Regions from separate parts of the Stutzerimonas sp. KH-1 genome, predicted to be linked through region 1. Evidence: predicted binding sites of a transcription regulator. Region 1 holds the regulator's gene; each other region holds the start of a gene.

Region 1 (3,183 bases):
CAACTACCGGATCGGCGCGCAGGAGCAGCTCAAGACGCTTGGGCGTATCCTCGACGTACCGGTGCTGCAGATCGACCCGAGCCAGCCATTGAGCAAGACGCTCGCGCCGCTGGCCCGCAAGCGGGTGATCCTGATCGACACCGCCGGCCTGCCGGCCAGCGATCCGACCTTGCGCAAGCAGCTCGAAGCTCTGTCGGATCGCGGTGTGAAATCCAAGAACTATCTGGTGTTGGCGGCGACCAGCCAGAGTCAGGTACTCAAGGCGGCATGGCACAACTATCGTCGCTGCGGCCTGGCGGGTTGTATCCTGACCAAGCTGGACGAGGCAGGCAGCCTCGGCGATGTGCTCGGCCTCACGATCAGCCAGCATTTGCCGATAGCCTACCTCGCCGATGGCCCGCGGATTCCGGATGACCTGCATCTGCCCCGTAGCCACCAGCTGGTCAGCCGTGCGGTAAGCCTGCAATCAGGCGAGGAGCCGAGCGAAGAGGCCATGGCCGACATGTTCGCCGGGTTGTACAACGGCTCGTCACGGCGGGCCGGATGATCAAGCGAGTGCGGTACCAGAATGAACCAGATGCGTGCCATGCGGGCGCATCGCCGGCCGTATGGCCCCAGCAAGATATAGGCGTGTGAACATGGGTATGCATCCCGTACAGGTGATTGCGGTGACCGGCGGCAAGGGTGGCGTCGGCAAGACCAACGTGTCGGTCAATCTGGCGCTGGCGCTGGCCGATCTCGGCCGGCGTGTGGTGTTGCTCGACGCCGATCTGGGTCTGGCCAACGTCGACGTCCTGCTTGGCCTGACCAGCAAGCGAACCCTGGCCGATGTGATCGCCGGTGAGTGCGATCTGCGCGATGTGCTGATTCAGGGCCCCGGCGGCATCCGTATCGTGCCCGCGGCATCCGGGACGCAGAGCATGGTGCAGCTGTCGTCCCTGCAGCATGCCGGTCTGATCCAGGCATTCAGTGAACTGGGCGATGAACTGGACGTGCTGATCATCGATACCGCGGCCGGTATTGGTGATTCGGTGGTCAGCTTCGTGCGTGCCGCGCAGGAAGTGCTGCTGGTCGTGACAGATGAACCCACGTCCATCACCGATGCCTATGCTCTGATCAAGTTGCTCAACCGTGACTACGGCATCAGTCGTTTCCGGGTGTTGGCCAACATGGCGCATGCGCCCCAGGAAGGTCGCAACCTGTTCGCCAAACTGACCAAGGTCACCGAGCGTTTTCTCGATGTGGCGCTGCAGTATGTCGGCGCCGTGCCCTACGACGAGGCCGTACGCAAAGCGGTACAAAAGCAGCGTGCCGTCTATGAAGCCTATCCGCGCTCCAAATGCGCGCTGGCCTTCAAGGCCATTGCGCAGAAGATCGATACCTGGCCGTTGCCCGCTACCCCGCGCGGCCATCTCGAGTTCTTCGTCGAGCGCCTCATCAGTCCCGCTTCAGAAAGCCACGAATGACAGGTGCCGGATCCGCTATGTATTACAGCAAGGCTCAGGCAAAGGATGCTCAATATCGCCTGATCGATCAGTACGCGCCGTTGGTCAAGCGTATCGCTTACCACCTTCTGGCGCGTCTGCCTGCGAGCGTGCAGGTGGACGACCTGATCCAGGCTGGAATGATCGGACTGCTGGAAGCAGCGAAGAAATACGACGCCGGCAAGGGCGCCAGTTTCGAAACCTACGCCGGCATCCGCATCCGCGGCACCATGCTCGACGAGGTGCGCAAGGGCGACTGGGCGCCACGCTCGGTGCATCGCAACTCGCGCATGGTCAGCGAGGCGATCCGCGCCATTGAAGCGAAAACCGGTCGTGACGCTAAAGATCATGAAGTTGCGGCCGAACTTAAGCTTAGTCTCGATGAGTATTACAGCATCCTCGGCGATACCCTCGGCAGCCGACTGTTCAGCTTCGACGACCTGCTGCAGGAAGGCGAGCATGGCGAGCTGCAGGAGGATGCCGGCAGCACGCACCCCGAGCCTTTCCGCGATCTGGAGGACGAACGTTTCCAGTTGGCGCTGGCAGAAGCCATCGCCAACCTGCCGGAGCGCGAGAAGCTGGTGCTGTCGTTGTATTACGACGAAGAGCTGAACTTGAAGGAAATCGGTCAGGTGCTGGGAGTCAGCGAGTCGCGTGTGAGCCAGTTGCATAGCCAGTGTGCGGCGCGCCTGCGTGCGCGCCTCGGTGAATGGCGCGCCAATTGACGATTGTTTGCGGTATGACGTGCTCGGTTTGCTGAGGCATTTTGGGACTTACGGAGGTCGACTTGGACAAGAACATGAAAATCCTCATCGTCGATGACTTCTCGACGATGAGACGAATCATCAAGAACCTCTTGCGTGACCTGGGGTTCACCAACACCGCCGAAGCGGACGATGGCACCACCGCGCTGCCGATGCTCAAGAGCGGCAGCTTCGACTTTCTCGTCACCGACTGGAACATGCCGGGCATGAGCGGTATCGATCTGCTGCGCACCGTGCGTGCCGACGAGCGCCTCAAGCACCTTCCGGTGCTGATGGTCACTGCCGAAGCCAAGCGCGACCAGATCATCGAGGCGGCACAGGCCGGCGTAAACGGCTATGTGGTCAAGCCTTTCACTGCCCAGGTGCTCAAGGAGAAGATCGAGAAGATCTTCGAGCGCGTCAACGGCTGAAGCAGCAACGCCGCGAGGGCACTATGACGCAAGCAGATCAGAGCCTGGCAGAGTTCGAAGCGACTCTGAAGGCCAACGCCCCAAAGTTGATTGAAAGCCTGCAGCAGGGCCGCTTCGATGAAGCGACGCAGATGTTCAATGAACTCAGCCAGGCGCGTAATCACAGCCTCTATCAGGAAGTCGGCAAGCTCACCCGCGAGCTGCACAACGCCATCGTCAAACTCGAGATGGATACCTGTGCCACCGGCGGCGATCCGTCACCGATCACCGACGCGACCGATCGCCTGTCCTATGTGGTGGAGATGACCGAGAAGGCCGCCAACCGCACCATGGATCTGGTGGAGGAATCGGCGCCGCTGGTCAACTACGTTAGCTACGAGGCCCAGAGCCTGACGGCTGACTGGCAGCGATTCATGCGCCGCGAAATGGATGCTGAACAGTTCCGTGGGCTGGTCAAGCGCATCGACCAGTACCTCAAGCGCAGCATGAACGATGGCAGCCAGCTTTCGCAGAACCTCAGCGAAA
Region 2 (3,183 bases), 470 kb from region 1:
GCTCTGCTCTTCGGTGGCGGAGGCGATCTGGGTGGTCATGTCGATGATGTTGCCCATCGCCTCGTTGATTCCACTCAGGGCCTGGTCTGCCTGGATCATCTGCTCGACGCCACGGGCCGCGTGCACACGGCCTTGCTCGGTCGTCGACACCGCATGCTGAGCTTGCGATTGCAGCTTCTCGATCAGCTGGTGGATTTCGCCGGTGGCTGCCGCGGTACGTTGCGCCAGCTGACGCACCTCATCGGCGACCACCGCGAAGCCGCGGCCGCTGTCACCGGCTCGTGCGGCCTCGATTGCAGCGTTGAGCGCCAACAGGTTGGTCTGGTCGGCGATGCTCTTGATCACATCGACCACGCTGCCGATGGCCTCGCTGTCGCTTGCCAGCTGGTTGACCGACTCGCCGGCTTTGCTGACCGATTCCGATAGCTGCTGAATCGCCTTGCGGGTGTCGGCGGTGACTTCGCGCCCGTGAACGGTCAGCCGGCTGGCTTCACGCGTGGCGTCGGCTGCCAGCGCGACGTTGCTGGCCACTTCCTGCGTCGTTGCGGCCATCTCATTGATCGCCGTGGCCACCTGCTCGGTTTCCTGATGTTGCTGCGCCAAGCCGTTGGCGCAATTCTGCGCCAGGGTATCGGCCTGTTTGGCCTGGCCCTGCAGTTGCACCGCCGTGTCCTGCAGGCGGGTCAGGCAGGTCTTCAGATGCGCCTGCTGGCTGAGCATCGCCATTTCCAGCTGGGCCTCGACGCCTCGGCTATCGGTGTACATGCAGGCGATAAGCGGGTCGCTGGTGGTCTCTTGAGCAAGCTGCATCAGGCGCCGCAGACCGCGCTGTTGCCAATGCAGCCCGGCAAGCCCGAGCGGAACGGACAGCAGCGCGGCCGCGACGAATCCGATCGCGTGATCGAAGGAAGCGCCTACCAAAAAGCCGACCTGGCTGACGAGGATGAACGGCAGCCATTTCTTCAATACCGGAAGCCAACTATTGCGGCGGGGCACACCGCTCTTGCCGGCGTTCAGTCGGGCATATAGCGCTTCGGCCCGTTGGACCTGCTCGCGGCTCGGCTTGGTCCGCACCGATTCATAGCCGGTTACCTGGCGTTGCTGATCCAGGATCGGCGTGACGTAGGCGTTGACCCAGTAGTGATCACCGGTCTTGCGCCGGTTTTTCACGATACCCATCCACGGCTTGCCCTGCTTGAGGGTTACCCACATGTGTTCGAACACCGCGGGCGGCACATCGGGATGGCGCACCAGATTGTGTGGCGCTCGAATCAGCTCGTCGCGGCTGAAACCGCTGACTTCGGCGAAGATGTCATTGCAGTAGGTGATCTGGCCTTTCAGGTCGGTGGTCGAGATGAGGCGCTGCTGATCGGGGAAGGCATACTCACGCTGGGTTACGGGCTGGTTGTTACGCATCGACTTTCACGCCTGGCATAGAAGTGTTCTCGGAATGACGCACCTGACCTTTATAGTTTTAATTCGGTCTCAGGCTGACCAATGGGTCGGCCGTAGCGTGGCGATCTTGAGGGAAAAAGCTGATTCAAGAATCAGCTTTGTCGATACAGGCGACTGGCGGACGTCGGGGCTTAATCTTTCTGCAATGCTTTTCCGGCAATGTCGGTGCATGTCCGGACGCTGCGCTCGAGAAGGCTGCGGCGACCAGTTCAGGGAGCCGGACCCGTGCATGGAGGCCCAGGTGGCTGGAGATTCGATGCCAAGGGAGTGGCTGACGCCGGTGCGAAAGGACTTCGCACCGGCGTTTTTCTTTCTGCGCTCAGCTGCCGATCAGTTGGCGCAATACGTAGTGCAGGATGCCACCGGCCTTGAAGTAATGGACCTCATTCAGCGTGTCGATCCGGCTTAGCACCTGGAACGAATCACGCGAGCCGTCAGCTCGCTCGACGTCCACGGTAAGCAGCTGGCGAGGCTTGATGTCCGCGCCGAGCCCTCGGATCGACAACTTCTCCGTGCCATTGAGGCCCAGCGACTGGCGCGTCTGCTCGCCGACGAACTGCAATGCCAGCACGCCCATGCCGATCAGGTTGGAGCGGTGAATGCGCTCGAAGCTTTCGGCGATGACCGCCTTGACGCCGAGCAGGTTGGTGCCCTTGGCGGCCCAGTCACGGCTGGAACCGGTACCGTATTCCTTGCCGGCGATCACCACCAGCGGCACGCCTTCGGCCTGGTAGCGCATGGCAGCGTCGTAGATCGAGAGCTTTTCACCGCTCGGCTGGTAGAGCGTGTTGCCGCCTTCCTCGCCGCCGAGCATCTCGTTCTTGATGCGGATGTTGGCGAAGGTGCCGCGCATCATCACTTCGTGGTTGCCACGGCGCGAGCCGTAGGAGTTGAAGTCATCCGGCGCCACGCCCAGCGATTGCAGATACAGGCCGGCTGGAGAGCTGGCCTTGATATTGCCTGCGGGCGAAATGTGGTCGGTGGTGATGGAGTCGCCGAACAGGGCGAGTATTCGCGCGTTCTCGACATCCGCAGGCGGCGTCGGGGGCTGGCCGATATCTTTGAAGTACGGCGGGTTCTGTACATAGCTGGAGCCGGCGTTCCACTGATAGGTGTCGCCGGCGCTGACCGGGATTTTCTGCCAGTGCTCGTCACCGCTGAATACGTCGGCATAGCGGCTGCGGAACATCTCGCCGTCGATGCGTGCCACCGCTTCGGCGATTTCGGCGCTGCTTGGCCAGATGTCCTTCAAATACACCGGCTGGTTCTGCCCGTCGTAGCCTAGCGGTTCGCGATCCATGTCGATTCGCGTGGTACCGGCCAGGGCGAAGGCCACCACTAGCGGCGGCGAGGCCAGCCAGTTGGCTTTGACCAGCGGATGCACGCGGCCTTCGAAGTTGCGGTTGCCGGACAGCACCGACGACACGATCAGATCGTTGTCGGTGATCGCCTGGCCGATGGCGTCCGGCAGTGGCCCGGAGTTGCCGATACAGGTGGTGCAGCCGTAGCCCACCAGGTTGAAGCCGAGCTGGTCCAGATAGCGGGTCAGCCCGGCCCGCTCGAGGTAGTCGGTGACCACCTTGGAGCCCGGCGCCAGCGAGGACTTGACCCAGGGCTGACGTTTGAGGCCGCGCTCCACTGCCTTCTTGGCGACCAGGCCGGCGGCCATCAGCACGTTCGGGTTAGAGGTATTGGTGCACGAGGTGATCGCTGCGATCACCACTGCAC
Region 3 (3,183 bases), 1.7 Mb from region 1:
CGGGCGATGGCCGCGTTGAGAAAGCCCAGGTCGAAGCTGCTGTTGTGCCCGACAAGGATCGCGCGTTTGCAGCCTGCCGATTTCACCGCCTTGCGCACGCTGCGGCAGATGTCCGTCATCGCCTGCAGCTCGGGGACGGCCATGCGCAGTGGGTGGTCGAGCTTGATGCCGGTGAATTCCAGCGCGGCAGGCTCGATGTTGGCGCCGGCGAAGGGCTCGACGCGATAGAACAGCATGTCCTGCGGGTAGAGCAGACCTTGTTCGTCCATGCCGATGGTCACGGCGGCGATTTCAAGCAGGGCATCGGTCGCGCTGTTGAAGCCACCGCATTCGACATCGATCACCACCGGAAGAAAACCACGGAAGCGCCGTGCCATGGGCGAGCGGGGCTTGCCGGGCAGGTGTTCTTCGAGTTCGTCTTCGAACTGCTCCTCACTCATGCGTTCGTCTCCAGGCGCCAGTGCAGGCGTTCGCCGGCTCGCAACGGTATGACGAGCTGCTCGCCGAACGGCAGGCTGGTTGGGACTTCCCACTCCTCGCGTACCAGCGTGATCTGGTCGGTATTGCGCGGCAGGCCATAGAAATCAGGACCGAAGTGGCTGGCAAAGGGTTCCAGCTTGTCCAGCGCCTGACGCTGCTCGAAGGCTTCGGCGTACAGCTCGATGGCGGCATGGGCGGTGTAGCAGCCGGCACAGCCGCAAGCGGCTTCCTTGGCATGCTGGGCATGGGGCGCCGAGTCGGTACCCAGGAAGAACTTCGGGTTGCCGCTGGTGGCAGCGTCCAGCAGGGCTTCCTGATGCAGGTTGCGCTTGAGCACCGGCAGGCAGAACAGATGTGGGCGAATGCCACCGACCAGCATGTGGTTGCGGTTGTACAGCAAATGATGGGCGGTGATGGTGGCGCCGACATTGGCTCCAGCTGCCTGGACGAACTGCACCGCGTCACGGGTGGTGATGTGTTCGAAGACCACCCGCAGCGTTGGGAACTTCGCGGTGACCCGGCTCAGCTGCTCGTCGATGAAGTACTTCTCTCGATCGAAAATATCGATCTCGCCGCGCGTGACCTCTCCGTGAACCAACAGCGGCATGCCGACTTCGGCCATGGTTTCCAGCACGTCGAAGACGTTGTCGATGGCGGTCACGCCGGAGGCCGAGTTGGTAGTGGCGCCGGCCGGGTAGAGTTTGACCGCATGGACGAAGCTGCTGGCCTTGGCGCGACGGATGTCGTCCGGCGTAGTGCTGTCGGTGAGGTAGAGCACCATGAGCGGCTCGAAACGGCTGCCGGCTGGGCGAGCGGCCAGAATGCGCTCACGGTAGGCCTCTGCCTCATCGGCGGTACGTACCGGTGGCACCAGGTTCGGCATGATGATGGCGCGGGCGAACTGGCGCGCAACGTCCGCGACGGTATGCGGCAGGACGGCGCCGTCACGCAGGTGAATGTGCCAGTCATCGGGGCGCAGCAGGGTGAGTCGGTCGGACATGCGGGCTTTCCAGGCGGGTGAAACGTGCGCGAATGCTACCGGAAAAGGGCGGTCGCGGCATCTTGCCTTCGTCTGCGAGCTGGATCGCTGACTGCACCGTGCTCAAGTTTGCTGGTTGGACACCGATACCTAGTTGGAACCAGCATCCTCCCGGAGCCCACCGTGCGCCTGCGCCCCCTCGTACTGATGTGCCTGCTCGCTTCACCGGCCAACGCGCTGACCTTTCAGACGCGGCTGGAGCGCGTGCAATGGCAAGTGGAGGGCGACCAGTTCGAGTGTCGGCTGATCCAGCCCATCGCCGGTTTTGGCAGCGGCCAGTTCGTGCGTCGGGCCGGCGAGCAGGCAATTTTCAGCCTGCATTCCCCGGAACGCTGGTTGGGCGCGGGCTCGGCCACGCTGCTGGCCGCTGCCGCGCCGTGGCAGCCGTCACGCAGCGATATCAACCTGGGCGTGGTGTCGATTGGTGGTGGCGATGTTCCGTTCAACAGCACGCAAGCGCAGGCCGGTCGCCTGCTCAGCGGACTGCTCGAAGGGCGCAGCCCGGTGGTGCGCCATCGTACGCAGCATGGCGGCGAAACACTGGAGATCCGCCTGCTACCGGCACGTTTCACCAAGGCTTACGAGGACTATCGCGCCTGCACGGCGAAACTGTTGCCGGTCAACTTTGATCAGGTGCGCCAATCGCAGATCGGCTTTCCCAGCAGCGATGTGGCGCTCGACGCGCTGGGACGTGCCAAGCTCGACATCATTCTGCAGTACCTGCGTGCCGACCCCAGCGTGAATCGCATCGAGCTCGACGGTCACTCCGACAATAGCGGCAATCGACTGGTCAATCGCGATCTGTCGAGACGCCGTGCGCTGGCCGTGCAGGAGTACCTGGTCGCCAGTGGCGTGCCACAGGAGCAGATCACCGTGCGCTTCCATGGCGAACGCTATCCCCTGGTGGCCAACAACAGTGAAGCCAATCGGGCCAAGAACCGGCGGGTTACCCTGCGTCTGCAGCGCGAAGCTGCGGCCGCTACGGCCTCGACCGAAGCAAGTGCGCCATCTTCCTGACTGCGCGTCCGCCGCCCCTGTAAAAGCAGCCCCGCGACCGGTAGAATCGCAGGTTTTCCGTACAACCCGTGGAGCTGATGGCATGGCGGACGTTAAGAAGGTAGTTCTGGCCTATTCCGGTGGCCTGGACACCTCGGTGATTCTCAAGTGGCTGCAAGACACCTACAACTGCGAAGTGGTGACCTTCACCGCTGACCTCGGCCAGGGCGAGGAAGTCGAGCCAGCGCGTGCCAAGGCACAGGCCCTGGGCGTCAAGGAAATCTATATCGATGATCTGCGCGAAGAGTTCGTTCGCGACTTCGTGTTCCCGATGTTCCGCGCCAACACCGTTTACGAAGGCGAGTATCTGCTGGGTACCTCCATCGCCCGTCCGCTGATCGCCAAGCGTCTGATCGAGATCGCCAACGAGACCGGCGCCGACGCCATCTCCCACGGTGCGACCGGCAAGGGCAACGATCAGGTGCGCTTCGAGCTGGGTGCCTACGCGCTCAAGCCGGGCGTCAAGGTCATTGCCCCCTGGCGCGAGTGGGACCTGCTGTCCCGCGAGAAGCTGATGGACTACGCCGAGAAGCACGCCATCCCGATCGAGCGCCACGGCAAGAAGAAGTCGCCGTACTCCATGGACGCCAACCTGCTGCACATCTCCT

The links. The regulator FliA, encoded in region 1, starts transcription of late flagellar genes. The targets are predictions, from matches to a motif close to CTAAAGTTTNNNNNNNNNNNGCCGNTAA.
Region 2: ACX1DW_RS05635 (methyl-accepting chemotaxis protein) is a predicted target of FliA. The motif match lies at 1,500-1,527, and genes of this name have one in related genera.
Region 3: ACX1DW_RS11410 (flagellar protein MotY) is a predicted target of FliA. The motif match lies at 1,582-1,609, and genes of this name have one in related genera.

The regions. Positions count from the first base shown of each region.
Region 1 is NZ_CM137011.1:678,302-681,484, forward strand. Features, by position in the region: gene flhF (flagellar biosynthesis protein FlhF) at 1-547, shown strand, start outside; gene fleN (flagellar synthesis regulator FleN) at 639-1,466, shown strand; gene fliA (RNA polymerase sigma factor FliA) at 1,484-2,209, shown strand; gene ACX1DW_RS03385 (chemotaxis response regulator CheY) at 2,284-2,658, shown strand; gene ACX1DW_RS03390 (protein phosphatase CheZ) at 2,682-3,183, shown strand, end outside.
Region 2 is NZ_CM137011.1:1,149,443-1,152,625, forward strand. Features, by position in the region: gene ACX1DW_RS05635 (methyl-accepting chemotaxis protein) at 1-1,416, opposite strand, end outside; gene acnA (aconitate hydratase AcnA) at 1,775-3,183, opposite strand, start outside.
Region 3 is NZ_CM137011.1:2,365,239-2,368,421, reverse strand. Features, by position in the region: gene rnt (ribonuclease T) at 1-440, opposite strand, end outside; gene pyrC (dihydroorotase) at 437-1,480, opposite strand; gene ACX1DW_RS11410 (flagellar protein MotY) at 1,643-2,536, shown strand; gene ACX1DW_RS11405 (argininosuccinate synthase) at 2,619-3,183, shown strand, end outside.